DNA from 2 places in the Microbacterium sp. ISL-59 genome. Region 1 is predicted to be linked to the other one. Evidence: predicted binding sites of a transcription regulator. Region 1 holds the regulator's gene; the other holds the start of a gene.
What was found. Region 1 encodes LexA, which represses DNA repair genes until DNA is damaged. Its sites were predicted from a motif close to TCGAACANNTGTTCGA; they were not measured.

Region 1 (7,715 bases):
GGACTGCACTCGCATCGAGGGTTGCCCCGTTGAACCAGCCGATGGCTGGGCAGGCCAGGGCACAGCCTGAGCCGCCCGTGACCGCACCCCCGAGAAGAGCGACGACCGCGATGGTGCGCAGGAGACGTCGGGACATGCCCCCGATCGTAGCGAAGCGTGATCAGATGCTGCGGCGGAGCTTGACCGTGAGGGAGTCCGCGAGCACAGCGATGCGGTCGTCCGACGCCCAGCGCTGAGCCAGACGCGAGAGCACGGCATCGAGCACCTCGCGTTCCAGGCCGTCGACCAGTTCCAGGACGACGATCAGCTCGGGGCCACGCAGACGCGCGTCGGGGTCACCGGGCGCCACCGCCACGTCGATCACGGCCAGCTCGTGCGCCACGCTCTCCTGGAGCGCGGTGTAGACCTCGGTGGAGAGGAAGCTCGGCTCCCAGGCATGCTCCTGAGCGATGGCCCACACGGCCGGTCGCCGGATGACGAACTCCGTGTCGGAGGTCGGGTCGAGCACGATCAGGTCGGTGTCATCGGCCGACGCCGCCAGCGCGGCCCGGAGGGCCTCCACGGGGATCGGGCGCGCCGCGGGATCCCACTTCTGCATCGCCTCGACCGAGGAGAACACCGGCTGCACCCGCCGTCCGTCGGGCGCCGCGACCGTGACGATCGACAGCTCCTGCGTCTTGTCGACGGCGAGACCGTTCGGGGCGAGGCCCTCTTCGCCCTTCTCGGCGATCAGGGGGACCAGCACGCGAGCGGAGCGGAAGGCGTCGACGACCTCGACCTGACTGCCCTCACCCGCGCGGAAACGCAGGAGTGCGGCCAGCAGCGCGGGGTCGGCCGAACCGTCGTCCCCGGCGTGCGGATTCGACTCGAAGCTGCGCCCCTCCCAGGGGACTCCGGCCGAGTCGCCGTGGTTGTGCGGCTCCGGCCCGCAGGCGTGCGCGTCAGTCTCCTGCGACATCCAGTGCCTCAGCCAGCGTGAATGCACCGGCGTACAGGGCCTTGCCGACGATCGCGCCCTCGACACCCAGCGGCACGAGCTCACGGAGCGCGGCGATGTCGTCGAGGTTGGAGATCCCCCCGGATGCGACGACCGGCTTCGGCGTGCGCGAGGTCACCTCGCGAAGGAGTTCGAGGTTCGGGCCGCGGAGCGTGCCGTCCTTGGTCACGTCGGTGACGACGTAGCGGCTGCAGCCGGCGTCTTCCAGGCGGTCCAGGACCTCCCAGAGGTCGCCGCCCTCCTTTGTCCATCCGCGTGCGGCGAGCGTGGTGCCGCGCACGTCGAGGCCCACAGCGATCGCCTCGCCGTATCGACCGATCACGTCGGCGGCCCACTCGGGGTTCTCCAGTGCGGCCGTGCCGAGGTTGATCCGAGTGGCGCCGCTCTCGAGGGCGGCCTCGAGGGTCGCGTCGTCACGGATGCCACCGGAGAGCTCAATGTTGACGCCCTTGAACTGCTTGATGACCTTGCGCAGGATCGGCGCGTTGCTCCCGCGACCGAACGCGGCGTCGAGGTCGACGAGGTGGATCCACTTCGCACCCTGTGCGGCCCACTCCCCTGCGGCGTCGAGCGGGTCGCCGTAGCTCGTCTCGGTTCCGGCCTCGCCCTGGGTGAGGCGGACGGCCTTGCCCCCGGCGACATCGACCGCGGGAAGGAGCGTGAGCGAGGGAGACTGCGCGAAGTCGTTCATGGGGTCCTTGGCTAGGGAAGGTCTGCAGCCCGGAACGGGCACGAGAACCGAGGGTAGTCCGCCGGACGGCGGGTGACAAAACGGATGACGTCCGCCGCGGCCGTCAGAGGCTCCCGACCCAGTTGCGCAGCAGCTGGATGCCCGCTTCACCCGACTTCTCGGGGTGGAACTGGGTCGCCGAGAGCGGACCGTTCTCGACGGCGGCGAGGAAGGGGTCGCCGTAGGTCGTCCAGGTCAGCACAGGTTCGGGGAACGGCGGGATCACGTCGAGCTCCCAGGACTGGGCTGCGTAAGAGTGCACGAAGTAGAAGCGCTCGTGCTCCAGGCCACGGAAGAGCACGCTGTCGGCACCGGGCTCGACGGTGTTCCAGCCCATGTGCGGCAGCACGGGTGCGTTGAGCTCGGTGACCGCGCCGGGCCACTCGCCGAGGCCCGCGGTGTCGTGGCCCCGCTCGACGCCGTGCTCGAAGAGCACCTGCATGCCGACGCAGATGCCGAGCACCGGTCGTCCGCCGGCCAGACGACGGTCGATGATCTCGTCGCCGCCGTGCGCGTGGAGCGCGTCACGGACCGCCTGGAACGCGCCGACACCGGGAACCAGGAGACCGTCGGCCTCGAGCGCGACCTTGCGGTCGCGGGTCAGCACGGCATCCGCTCCGGCCGCAACCAATGCCTTGACGGCCGAATGGACGTTGCCCGACTCGTAGTCGAAGACGGCGACGCGGGGACTCTGGCTCACAGTGCGCCCTTGGTGGACGGGATGCCGTCGACGAGTGGGTCGAGTGCTTTGGCCTCGCGGAACGCGCGGGCGAACGCCTTGTACTCCGCCTCGGCGATGTGGTGCGGGTCGCGGCCTCCGAGCACGCGGACGTGGACCGTCAGCGCGGCGTTGAAGGTGATCGCCTCGAACGAGTGCCGCACCAGCGAACCGGTGAAGTGCCCGCCGATGAGGTGGTGCTCGAAACCGGCGGGCTCGCCGGTGTGCACGAGGTACGGACGTCCAGAGATGTCGACGACCGCCTGCGCGAGCGCCTCGTCGAGCGGCACGAGCGCGTCGCCGTAACGGGAGATGCCGGACTTGTCACCCAGCGCCTCGAGGATCGCCTGTCCGAGCACGATGGACACGTCTTCGACGGTGTGGTGCGCGTCGATCTCGGTGTCGCCCGAAGCGCGCACGGTCAGGTCGGTCAGCGAGTGCTTCGCGAAGGCGGTGAGCATGTGGTCGAAGAACGGGACCGAGGTGTCGATGCGGCTCGCTCCGGTGCCGTCGAGGTTCAGCTCGAGTTCGACGGTGGACTCCGACGTGCTGCGTACGCGGCTCGCGGTGCGCGGGGTCGGTGACGGGGTGCTCATGATGCCGATCATATCGAGGCCAGAGCATCGAGGAACGCGGTGGTCTCGGCCTCGGTGCCCGCGCTGACCCTGAGGTGACCGGGGATTCCGACGTCGCGCACCAGCACACCGCGATCGTAGAGCTGCTGCCAGGTCGCATGCGGATCGGCGACGCCGCCGAAGAGGACGAAGTTCGACCAGGATTCGTGCGGCGCATAGCCGAGAGCCTCGAGGGTCGCGGTGATGCGATCGCGCTGTTCGACGATCTCCTCGACCATGCCGAGCATCACATCGGAATTGCGCAGAGCGGCGACGGCCGCAGCCTGCGTGAGTGTGCTCAGGTGATAGGGCAGGCGTACCAGACGCAGCGCATCGATGAACGTCGGGTCGGCGGCAAGATATCCGACCCGCGCACCGGCGAAGGCGAAGGCCTTGCTCATCGTGCGGGAGACCGCCAGGCGCGGACGCCCCTCAAGCAGCGTCAGCGCGGAAGGCGCGTCGCGCGGTGCGAACTCCTGGTAAGCCTCGTCGACGATCACGATGCCTCGCGCCGCTTCGTAGACGGCCTCGACGACGTCCAGGCCGAGCGGGGTTCCGGTGGGGTTGTTCGGCGTGCACAGGATGATGACGTCGGGGTCGGCCGCGCGCACCTGCTCCGCCGCTTCCTCCGGTGTGATCGTGTAGTCGGGTTGCCTCGTCCCGGGAATCCAGCGCGCACCGGTGCCCTGCGCGATCAGCGGGTACATAGAGTAGGTCGGCGCGAAGCCGAACGCCGTGCGTCCGGGCCCCCCGAAAGCCTGCAGGATGTGCTGGAGCACCTCGTTCGAGCCGTTGCCCGCCCAGATCTGCTCCGGGGAGAGACCGTGCCCCAGGTACTCCGCGAACGACTCGCGAAGAGTGGTGAACTCTCGGTCGGGATAACGGTTCACATCGCGGATCGCGAGCGCGATGTCGTCGAGGATGTCACTCGCCACCGCGTCCGGGATGGGATGCGTGTTCTCGTTCACATTGAGAGCGATCGGGAGCGGCGCCTGCGGAGCACCGTACGGCGTCAGTCCGCGAAGATCGTCACGTAGCGGGAGATCGTTGAGGGAGAAGGTCACCCTTCCCATGTTAAGCGGACCCCCGCGTCGATGACGCAAAGTTGCCGCAGCCTCGCCGCGACGGGATCAGTCCACGTACTGGGCCGGGATCGCGAGCGTCTGGCCGATCTGCAGCTCTCCGCCACGCAGCAGGTTCATCCGACTGATCTCGCCGATGACGTCACGCGGGTCGGCACCGGGGGCGACGCCGGTGGCGATCGACCAGAGAGTGTCGCCGGGCATGACGGTCACGGTCTCGACACTGACAGCTGCTGTGTCTGCGCCCGAGGCGATCGCACTACCACCGCTGAGCGCGGCGAACGCGATGCCGATCGCGAGCGGCACCGACGCGACCGCCAGCAGCACGGCGCGGCCACGCGTCGTCAGCCGGAGTCGCGTCGAAGGACGGGTCGACGCCGGAATGACTGTTGCGGTGCTGAAGCCGATGCTGCTCATGTGGTGCTCCTTAGCCTGTCCCGGAGCGGTGAGGCTGCCGGGGAAGTTGGCGTAGCGTTCGCATTCCCGCCTCGGCCGGGAGCCGTGAATGCGAAGCTACGTACCGAAGATATCTTCGAGTTCGAACATCTGTCAAGTTGTCTTCGAAACCGGATGCACGATTCTGCCGACACGCTCGAACAGATCTTCCAGATCGGGCCGTTTCTCGGATACGGTTTCGATGAGAACACCACACCACGGGCCTCCGACATTCGAAGAGCGACGTCGGAACACCGCACTTAAGGAGCACCATGAGCGAGAACTCGGCCCCCGAGTCGGAGGCACCGCGGACGCGCCGCCGCAAGAGCCTGAGCCCCAAGCAGATGGCGATCCTCGAGGTCATCCAGAACTCCATCGCCCATCACGGCTACCCGCCGAGCATGCGCGAGATCGGAGACGCCGTCGGCCTGAAGTCCCTGTCGAGCGTGACCCACCAGCTCGGCCAGCTCGAGCTGAGCGGCTACCTGCGACGCGATCCGGGCAAGACTCGTGCCATGGAGGTCCTGATCGACCTCCCCGGCACAGGCGGCGAGAATCCGGCCGACGTGGCGACTCCGGTCGGCGACGCGGCGCTCGTGCCCCTGGTCGGTCGCATCGCCGCCGGCGTGCCGATCACCGCCGATCAGCAGGTGGAGGAGATCTTCCCTCTCCCCCGTCAGCTGGTCGGCAAGGGCGACCTCTTCATGCTGAAGGTCTCAGGCGAGTCGATGATCGACGCGGCGATCTGCGACGGCGACTGGGTCGTCGTCCGCTCGCAGAACGACGCGGAGAACGGCGAGATCGTGGCCGCGATGCTCGACGGTGAGGCCACGGTCAAGGTGCTCCGCCGTCGCGACGGCCACACGTGGCTCCTCCCCCGAAACTCCTCTTTCGAGCCCATCCTCGGCGATGAGTCCGTGGTGCTCGGCAAGGTCGTGGCGGTGCTGCGCGCCGTCTGACGTCAGCCATAGGCTCGATGCATGTCGTCGCCTCACGGTTCCTGGCCCTCTCCGTTCTCCGCAGCATCCGTCGCGGCAGCCTCCCCGAGAATCGACGGGGCGCGCTTCGTCGGTGCCGAGATCTGGTGGGGCGAGTCCGTGCCCGCCGAGAAGGGGCGGGTCACGGTGCGAAGCTCCTCGGGCGCCGAGATCCTCCCAGCGCCCTGGAGCGCTCGCTCCCGCGTACACGAGTACGGCGGCGGGGCATGGACCGCCGATTCCACGGGCATCCTGTACTTCGTCGATGCGGGCGATCAGCGCGTGCATCGGCTGGCTCCGGGGGCCGAGCCCGTTCCGCTGACACCGGCGGGTCCCGCGCACGGCGGTCTGCGCGTGCAGGGGCGCCGTCTGCTCGCCGTGCGCGAAGACCTGTCGACCGCACCGCATACCCGCGCGATCGTCGAGATCCCGATCGACGGCTCCGCCGCGGAAGACGCGTCCGGAATTCGCGTGATCGCCGAGGGCGACGGCTTCTTCGCCCACCCCGCACTCTCGCCGGATGGCAGCCGCGTCGCCTGGGTCGCCTGGCACCGCGGACGGATGCCGTGGGAGGCCGCCCACCTGCAGATCGCGAGGAGCGACGGCGGCGACGTGCACGAGATCCCTACTCGGGCGGCATTGCAGCCCGAGTGGCTCAGCGACTCGGAGCTGGTGTTCGCCGATGATCCGGACGACCGCTGGGGGCTCTACCGCCTCGAGCTCGACGGCGCCTCGCCGGTCGGCGCCCCGCGCGCGCTCGCCCCGGCCGACGCCGACACCGGCTACGGACTCTGGGTGCTCGGCAACCGCTGGTATCGGCCGCTCGCCGACGGACGCATCGTCGCGACCCGCACGAACGGGCGCGACGAGGTCGTCCTGATCTCACCGGACGGTGCCGCACGCCCGATCGATATCCCGGCCGACGGCCATGTGAGCATCGACGATGTGGACGGGTCTCGCGTGCTGCTCTCGGGCAACGGTTCGGGAGTGACCGCCGGACTGTGGTGCGTCGATGTCGACTCCGGCGAGACCGTCGCGGTGCGAGGAGGCGAGCCCGTGGATACCGGTTGGATGCCGCGCGCCCTGCCGATCGAGGTCGACGGTCGGCACGGCATCGTGCATGCCTTCGCCTACCCTCCGGCGAATCCCGACGCGACGGCACCCGCCGACGAGCTCCCCCCGTATGTGGTGCTGGTGCACGGCGGCCCGACCGCGCACGTCACCGGTGCGGCATCGGCAGTCAATGCCTTCTACACCAGCAGGGGAATCGGCGTGCTCGACGTCAACTACGGCGGCTCCACCGGCTACGGTCGCGCCTACCGCGAGCGTCTCGACGGCCAGTGGGGGGTCGTCGACGTCGACGACGTGATCGCCGCCGCGCAGGGCCTCGCGGATGCCGGGCTCGCCGATCCGTCCCGCATCGCCATCCGCGGTGGATCCGCAGGCGGGTGGACGGTGCTGTCCGCACTGGTGCGCGGTGGGACCTTCGCCGCGGGGATCAGCCGATACGGCGTGGCCGACCTGCGGATGCTGGTGGCCGAGACACACGACTTCGAGGCGTCGTACATCGACGGTCTCGTGGGGCCCCTCCCGGAGTACGAGCACGTGTACGTCGAGCGGTCACCACTCACCCATGCGGATCGCATCGGAGTCCCCGTGCTGCTGCTGCAGGGCGGAGAAGACCGTGTGGTCCCGCCGTCGCAGTCCGAGGCGATCAGAGACGCACTGGCCGCCCGGGGCGTCGACCACGAGTACGCGCTGTACCCCGCGGAGGGACACGGCTTCCGCAGTGCCGACACGATCATCGACGCGCTCGAACGCGAACTGACCTTCCTCGGCCGCGTGTTCGGGTTCGAGCCGACGCTGTGACGACCGGTCGCTACTCGCCCACGCGATTGCGCAGCCGCATGGCACGATCCGCCTCGCGGGTGTCCTGACGTTCGCGCAGAGTCTGCCGCTTGTCGTACTCGCGCTTTCCCTTGGCCAGGGCGATCTCGACCTTGGCGCGACCGTCGGAGAAGTACAGCTTGAGCGGGATCAGGGTGTATCCGCCCGCTGAGACGGCATGAGCGATCTTGGCGATCTCCTCGCGATGCAGCAGCAGCTTGCGGATGCGCTTCGCAGAGTGATTGGTCCAGTGCCCCTGGGAGTACTCCGGGATG
Region 2 (7,715 bases), on a different contig from region 1:
CCCCGCTCGAGACCCTTCTGCCGCAGTTCGGCGACTTCGGCCAGCATCCCGGCCTCCCACATCCGCTCGACGCGTTGATCCAGACGGGCGACCAGCGCCGAGCGTTCGACACGCAGGCCGATCAGTCTCGTGCGCCGATGCCACAGTACGGGCTTCTCCGGCAGGGACGCGCCGTGCGTATTGCTCCCCTGCGCGAGCACCTCGAGGGCGCGGATGACCCGTCGGCTATTACGCGGGTCGACCTTCGCCGCTGCTGCCGGATCCTCCGCTCGGAGCCGATCGAGGAGAACGCTCAATCCGTGCGACTCCAGCTCTGCTTCCAGGCGTGCACGGATCTCGGGGTCTCGCGGCGGAAAGTTGAACTCGTAGACGACACTCGACACATAGAGGCCGGAGCCGCCCACCAGAATCGCATCGCCTCCGCGTCGGTGAATCGCGTCGATCGCGTCTCGTGCTGCGGGCTGGTACCAAGCGACCGCCGCTTCCTGATCGACTTCACGAACATCGAAGAGGTGGTGGGGGATCCCGCGACGGTCCTCGACAGGGAGCTTCGCTGTGCCGATGTCCATCCCGCGATAGAGCTGCATGGCGTCGGCGTTCACGATCTCGGCCGGATTGCCGCGAGCACGAAGCGCCTCCGCCAGGTCAAGCGCCAGGTCGCTCTTCCCGGTTCCTGTGGCCCCGACTATCGCCCAGAGGCGCGGTTCGCTCACACTCCGACGCGAAGGGTCGGCAGACCGAGGGATACGGCGCGCGGGCCGCCGTCGGACGCCGGAGTCGGCACCGCGCACGATTCCGCCTGCGAGCGATCCCAGGCATCGCCCCCGCGCGTCCGGCGGATCCGCAGCGGAGCCCCGGTCGGATCGTCGGCAAGCAAGTGGAAAGGCGCGGCATGCGTCACTCTGACAGTCACGACGTCGCCAGGCCTCGGCAGGTCCGAGCCGGCGGTGACCTCGAAGTGAACCAGACGGTTGTCTTCGGCGCGGCCGGTGAGGCGGTGCGTCTCGGCGTCTTTCTTGCCTTCACCGGTCGAGACGAGCACCTCGATCTGGCGTCCGACCTGCTTCTGGTTCTCTTCCAGAGAGATTCGCTCCTGGAGTGCGATCAGACGGTTGTAACGCTCCTGGACGATCTCCTTCGGAACCTGACCCTCCATCGTCGCCGCGGGCGTGCCCTCACGGATCGAGTACTGGAAGGTGAAGGCTCCGGAGAAGCGGGATTGCTCGACGACGCGCATCGTGTCTTCGAAGTCCTCGTCCGTTTCGCCCGGGAAACCGACGATGATGTCGGTCGTGATCGAGGCGTTCGGGATTCGCGCACGGACACGATCGAGGATCCCGAGGAAACGCTCGCTGCGGTACGACCGCCGCATCGCTTTGAGGATGCGATCGCTGCCGGACTGCAGCGGCATGTGCAACTGCGGCATCACGCTCGGGGTCTCGGCCATGGCGTCGATCACGTCATCGGTGAACGCGGCAGGGTGCGGACTCGTGAAGCGGATGCGCTCCAGTCCCTCGATTTCGCCGGCGGCGCGCAGCAGCTTTCCGAACGCCTGTCGGTCGCCGAACTCGACGCCGTACGAATTCACGTTCTGGCCGAGGAGAGTGACCTCGATGGCGCCGTCTTCGACGAGGAGGCGGATCTCGTTGAGGATGTCGCCGGGACGCCGGTCCTTCTCCTTGCCACGCAGACTCGGGACGATGCAGAACGTGCACGTGTTGTTGCAGCCGACCGAGATCGACACCCATCCGCTGTGCGCCGAGTCGCGCTTCGTCGGAAGCGTCGACGGGAACACCTCGAGCGACTCGAGGATCTCCAGCTCCGCATCGCCGTTGTGACGTGCACGCTCCAGCAGCCCGGGCAGCGACCCCATGTTGTGCGTGCCGAACACGACGTCCACCCAGGGCGCCTTGTCGAGAACTGCCTGCTTGTCCATCTGGGCCAGGCAGCCGCCGACCGCGATCTGCATACCTTCTTTACGACGCTTGACGGAGGCGAGATGTCCGAGGGTGCCGTAGAGCTTTCCGGCGGCGTTGTCGCGCACCGCGCAGGTGTTGATGATCACCACGTCGGCCTCGGCGCCGTCGAGTGCACGGACGTAGCCGGCGCTTTCCAGCGATCCGGAGAGCCGTTCGGAGTCGTGCACGTTCATCTGGCACCCGAAAGTACGAACCTCGTACGATCGCTGGCGTCCGTCTTCGTCGACGGCTGCGGACGAGGCGCTGATGATCGTCGGTTCGCTGCGCGGAATAGTCATGATCAACCCATTCTACGAGCCGTGCGGATGCGGTTGCTGCGTCGCTTGCTCAGTCCGAATCGACGAATCGGACGCCCGAGCTCGACGCACTCGGGCCAGTCTCCCGCAGTGCCTGCTTGGCCGCCTTCATCGCGACGGACCCGTTGTAGCCACGGCGAGAGAGCTGCCCCACCAGACGCCGGAGCGCCGTGTCATTGTCGAGTCGGCTCAAGGAACGCGCCTTGGTGCGGGCGAATTCGAGGGCGCGCTCATCGTCGTCATCCGGCAGTTCGTCGAGTGCAGCGTCGACCACGTCTCGAGGAATGCCTCGTTGAGCCAGCGTACGAGCGAGGGCGACTCTCCCCTGCCCCTTCCGTTCGACACCGGACGTCACCAGAGCGCTGGCGAGTGCAGCATCGTCGAGGTAGGCACGACGACAGAAGTCTTCGATCACTTCGTCTATCACGCCGTTCTCGAGCCCGTGCCCTCGCAGAGCCTGACGTGCTTCGGAGATGGAGAGAGATCGCGTCCGCAGTTTTCTTACGAGCGACTCCTCGGCCGCACTCCGAGCTTCGTCCGGCACACTCGGATCCGCAGTATCGCCCTGCGATGCGGGCGGTGCCCCGAGCGCATGAAGCCGGGGGGCGGATCTCGATGCCGGCGAACCGGATCTGGCTGACGCCCCACGGGCGGGATGACGGTCACTCGGGCTCCCGGACTCCGCTGCACTTTCGGCGGGCGATGCACCCGCACCCCACGTGGGCCGCCACAGATCTGCACCGTCGGAGCGATCCGACCGGTCGCCGGAGATGTCGTCGTCCGTTCCCGGACTGATCGAAACCGGGTCGACATCCTTCGCGGCGCGACCGAAAAGGGGAATGATGGGGGCGATCCGATCCGGATCGCCCCCACGTGTGTCATTCATCAGGCCGGACGACGCTCAGCGAGCTCGTCTGCCGCAGCAGGCACGGCCGCCGGTCCGCCGATGCCGAGCTTCTGCTTGATCTGCGTCTCGATCGCCAGCGCGACATCGGGGTTGTTAAGCAGGAACGTCCGTGCGTTCTCCTTGCCCTGACCCAGCTGGTCGCCATCGTAGGTGTACCACGAGCCCGACTTCTTGACGATGGCATGTTCGACACCGAAGTCGATCAGGCTGCCCTCGCGAGAGATGCCGACACCGTAAAGGATGTCGAACTCCGCCTGCTTGAAGGGCGGGGCCATCTTGTTCTTCACGACCTTGACCCTGGTGCGGTTTCCCACCGCGTCGGTGCCGTCCTTCAGCGTCTCGATACGGCGGATGTCCATGCGGACAGAGGCGTAGAACTTCAGCGCCTTACCGCCGGCGGTGGTCTCGGGCGAGCCGAAGAAGACACCGATCTTCTCGCGCAGCTGGTTGATGAAGATCATGGTGGTGTTCGTCTGGCTCAGACCACCGGTGAGCTTGCGCAGCGCCTGCGACATGAGTCGCGCCTGCAGACCCACGTGCGAGTCACCCATCTCGCCCTCGATCTCGGCACGAGGCACGAGCGCCGCGACGGAGTCGATGACGATGAGGTCGATGGCACCCGAGCGCACGAGCATGTCGGCGATCTCGAGCGCCTGCTCACCGGTGTCGGGCTGGGAGACGAGAAGCGCGTCGATATCGACGCCGAGCTTCGCCGCGTAGTCGGGGTCGAGCGCGTGCTCGGCATCGATGAAGGCTGCGATGCCACCGCCACGCTGGGCATTCGCGATCGCATGCAGTGTCAGCGTCGTCTTACCCGAGGACTCCGGTCCGTAGATTTCGACGATACGGCCACGCGGGAGACCTCCGACGCCGAGGGCGACGTCAAGGGCGATGGAGCCGGTGGGGATGACGGCCACGGGGGCGCGCTCATCGCTGCCCAGCCGCATGACCGAGCCCTTTCCGAACTGACGGTCGATCTGAGCGAGTGCGGTCTCGAGGGACTTCTCGCGGTCGGCGGGTGATGGCATGGTCTGCTCCTTCTGCGCGCGTGGTGCCGCCTGTAGGCTGTCGCGGCTCTCCCGGCTGGGAGGAACTCTCCGACAAGGCGTAATGGCTCTTCGGCTTGTTTCCACCGTAGGAGAGGCCACCGACATCGACGCGGAGAGCTCACATACCGTGGAGAACAGATTGCCTGAACCACTTGTGCAGAAGACTACGCCCGCTTCGAACAGATCTTCGACGACACGCCGATCGCTACACACTGTGTGCCGTAACCTGCGGACATCCCCTGGGACTCAACGCCCCCGCGGCTCCTGCCGTCCGACGCCGTGTCGTCGGTTCTCCGGAACATCCATCTCTGCACACAACGCAAGCCAGATCTCCCGCGGCGGAGTTCCGTCGTCCAGAGCCTCGAGCGCCGTACGGCCACGCAAGGCCGAAAGCCCGAGGTCGTTCACCAACGAAGAGGCCCGCGCCTGGAATTCGGTGTCGACCGCGCGAAGGAACTCGCTACGACGCATCGCTCACCCGCACGCCGACGCTCAGTGCAGCGAGAGCTGGGGTTCGATCGACGCCACGAGGTCGTCCGGAACGACATCCGGGAAGACCTGAATACCCTCGAGAACAGAGATGCGGTCCCCGACCTCACGCATGATCGTCGAGATGGGGACGTCGAGAGCATCGGCGACGGATGCGAGGATCTCGCTCGACGCCTCCTTCTGCCCCCGCTCGACCTCACTGAGATAGCCGAGCGCCACCGACGCCTTGCTTGCGACCTGCCGGAGCGTGCGCCCCTTCTGCAGACGGAAGTCCCTCAGCACATCGCCGATTTCCTGTCGAACAAGAATCATCGGAACCTCCTCCCCGTGTGATCGTTCGAGGTTTCCCCCGATGAGACAGCCAGTCTAGTACTCCTGGCCTGCTCGAAATCTACCCCTGCACTCTGTGGTTTGAATGTGAGCACATCGGTAATAACCGACATCGGACCGCCACTATTCCAGGACGAACTCAAGCAACACCCGAAGAGCCGCGTTCACCGTCTGCGCACGGATCGAATCACGGTCACCCTGCAGGTGCAGCGCCTTCGCCGAGGAGCCGTCTGGCGTCACGATCCCGATGTGCACCGTTCCCACCGGCTGGCCGTCGGGGGAATCCGGCCCCGCGATCCCGGTCGTCGACACACCGACATCCGCCGCGACGCCGTTCACGCTCACCACGCGGCGCACACCGTCAGCCATCTGCAGGGCGACCTGCGGATGAACCGGCCCCTCGGCGGCGAGGAGCTCGGCGTCCACTCCGAGCACCGTCGCCTTGACCGGGGTCGCATACGCCACGACGCCGCCGAGCAGGACCGCGGAAGCGCCCGGAACGGATACGATCTCGGCACACAACGCGCCGCCCGTGAGCGACTCCGCGACGCCCAGAGACCAGCCGCGCTGATTTAGAGCCGACAGCAGTGCGGCGGCGCCCGCGTCGCTCATGCCCGCTTCTGGCGCGACCCGCGTACCTGCGCGACGATGTAGTCGATGCCGCTCGCCACCGTGAGGACGAGCACGATGAGCATCAGGATGAACGTGATGATCGTCCAGGCTTCGAGCCCGATGAGGACGTTCAGGGGAAGCAGCGCCCAGCCGAGCGCGACGCCCTGGAAAGCCGTCTTGATCTTGCCCATCCAGGCAGCCGCGACGACGTGCTCGCTCGCGACCATCAGACGGTGGATCGTGATCCCCCACTCGCGGACGAGGATGACCGCGACGATCCACCAGCTGACCTCCCCGAGGATCGCGAGGCCGATGAAGCCCGCTCCGGTGAGCATCTTGTCGGCGATCGGGTCCCAGAGTTTGCCGAAGTCGCTGACGATGTCGTACTTGCGGGCGAGGTATCCGTCGACCCAGTCGGTGGAGATTCCGACGATGAAGATGATGGCGGCCGCCCAGCGGAGGCCGGGCTCGGGGAGACCGTAGGTGCCACCCAGGAGCAGCAGCACGAAGAAGATGACCGCCAGCGGGATACGCGCGACCGTGATGGCGTTGGGCAGCTGCCGAGGAATAGCCATCAGTCGCGCCCCGTCAGGCCCCAGGCGTCTTCGTCGCCACCCTCGGCCTCCACCTCGGGGAGTCCTTCGTACTGAGCGGCGATCGGATCATGCGTCTGCGGCATCGGCGGAACCGGAGGAGTAGCCGGAGACGGGGAGGACGCGGGAGCGTCGTCCCCCCGCAGCTTCGCCATCACCTGCGGGAGCTGCTCGGCCGTGGCCAGCACATCTCGGGCCTTGGAGCCCTCGGAGGGCCCGACGATCTCGCGCGATTCCAGAAGGTCCATGAGGCGACCCGCCTTGGCGAAGCCGACACGCAGCTTTCGCTGGAGCATCGACGTCGAACCGAACTGGGACGAGACGATGAGCTCGGCGGCAGCGAGCAGCAGCTCGAGGTCGTCGCCGATGTCTTCGTCGACTTCCTTCTTCTTCGTCGGCTCCATCGCCTCCTGGACGTCGGGACGGTAGTCCGGACGCGCCTGACGGGTGACGTGCTTGACGACGGCGTCGATCTCCTTCTCGTCGACCCACGCACCTTGCAGACGGAACGGCTTCGACGATCCCATCGGGGAGAACAGGGCGTCACCCTGCCCGATCAGCTTGTCGGCACCGGGGCTGTCGAGGATGACGCGGCTGTCGGTGACGCTGGTGACGGCGAACGCCAGCCGCGAAGGGACGTTGGCCTTGATGAGCCCGGTGACCACATCGACGCTGGGGCGCTGCGTCGCGAGGACCAGGTGGATGCCGGAAGCACGAGCGAGCTGCGTGATGCGGACGATCGAGTCCTCCACGTCGCGAGGGGCGACCATCATGAGGTCGGCCAGCTCATCGACCACGACCAGGAGGTACGGGTACGGCTTGAGAACACGTTCGCTGCCCACAGGCAGCTCGACCTCGCCGGCGCGCACGGCACGGTTGAAGTCGTCGATGTGACGGAAGCCGAACGACGCGAGGTCGTCGTACCGCATGTCCATCTCCTTCACGACCCACTGCAGCGCCTCGGCCGCCTTCTTCGGGTTCGTGATGATGGGCGTGATGAGGTGCGGGACGCCGGCGTAGCTGGTGAGCTCGACACGTTTCGGGTCGATCAGGACCATGCGCACGTCAGCGGGGCGAGCGCGCATCAGCAGGCTCGTGATCATGGAGTTCACGAAGCTCGACTTACCGGAACCGGTGGAACCGGCAACCAGGAGGTGCGGCATCTTCGCGAGGTTCGCGATGACGATGTTGCCACCGACGTCTTTGCCGACGCCGATGGTCATCGGGTGTGTGCTCTTCTGCGCGGCCGGCGACCGGAGGACGTCGCCGAGCGCGACCATCTCCTTGTCGGCGTTCGGGATCTCGATGCCGATCGCGCTCTTGCCGGGGATCGGCGAGAGGATGCGGACATCGTTCGAGGCCACGGCGTAGGCGAAGTTGTTGCTCAGCTGCAGGATCTTCTCGACCTTGACGCCGTGACCGACCTCGACCTCGTACTGCGTGACGGTCGGCCCGCGCGA

Region 2: the regulator LexA is predicted to act here: its motif matches at 4,407-4,422, upstream of recA (recombinase RecA).

The regions. Positions count from the first base shown of each region.
Region 1 is NZ_JAGGPG010000005.1:32,007-39,721, forward strand. Features, by position in the region: gene J7E45_RS16500 (hypothetical protein) at 1-136, opposite strand, end outside; gene J7E45_RS16505 (SseB family protein) at 161-958, opposite strand; gene priA (bifunctional 1-(5-phosphoribosyl)-5-((5-phosphoribosylamino)methylideneamino)imidazole-4-carboxamide isomerase/phosphoribosylanthranilate isomerase PriA) at 942-1,688, opposite strand; gene hisH (imidazole glycerol phosphate synthase subunit HisH) at 1,792-2,427, opposite strand; gene hisB (imidazoleglycerol-phosphate dehydratase HisB) at 2,424-3,041, opposite strand; gene J7E45_RS16525 (histidinol-phosphate transaminase) at 3,050-4,132, opposite strand; gene J7E45_RS16530 (LysM peptidoglycan-binding domain-containing protein) at 4,190-4,558, opposite strand; gene lexA (transcriptional repressor LexA) at 4,849-5,535, shown strand; gene J7E45_RS16540 (prolyl oligopeptidase family serine peptidase) at 5,557-7,422, shown strand; gene smpB (SsrA-binding protein SmpB) at 7,433-7,715, opposite strand, start outside.
Region 2 is NZ_JAGGPG010000001.1:388,706-396,420, forward strand. Features, by position in the region: gene miaA (tRNA (adenosine(37)-N6)-dimethylallyltransferase MiaA) at 1-713, opposite strand, end outside; gene miaB (tRNA (N6-isopentenyl adenosine(37)-C2)-methylthiotransferase MiaB) at 710-2,257, opposite strand; gene J7E45_RS01925 (regulatory protein RecX) at 2,307-3,161, opposite strand; gene recA (recombinase RecA) at 3,161-4,210, opposite strand; gene J7E45_RS01935 (DUF3046 domain-containing protein) at 4,478-4,702, opposite strand; gene J7E45_RS01940 (helix-turn-helix domain-containing protein) at 4,724-5,032, opposite strand; gene J7E45_RS01945 (nicotinamide-nucleotide amidohydrolase family protein) at 5,174-5,662, opposite strand; gene pgsA (CDP-diacylglycerol--glycerol-3-phosphate 3-phosphatidyltransferase) at 5,659-6,237, opposite strand; gene J7E45_RS01955 (DNA translocase FtsK) at 6,237-7,715, opposite strand, start outside.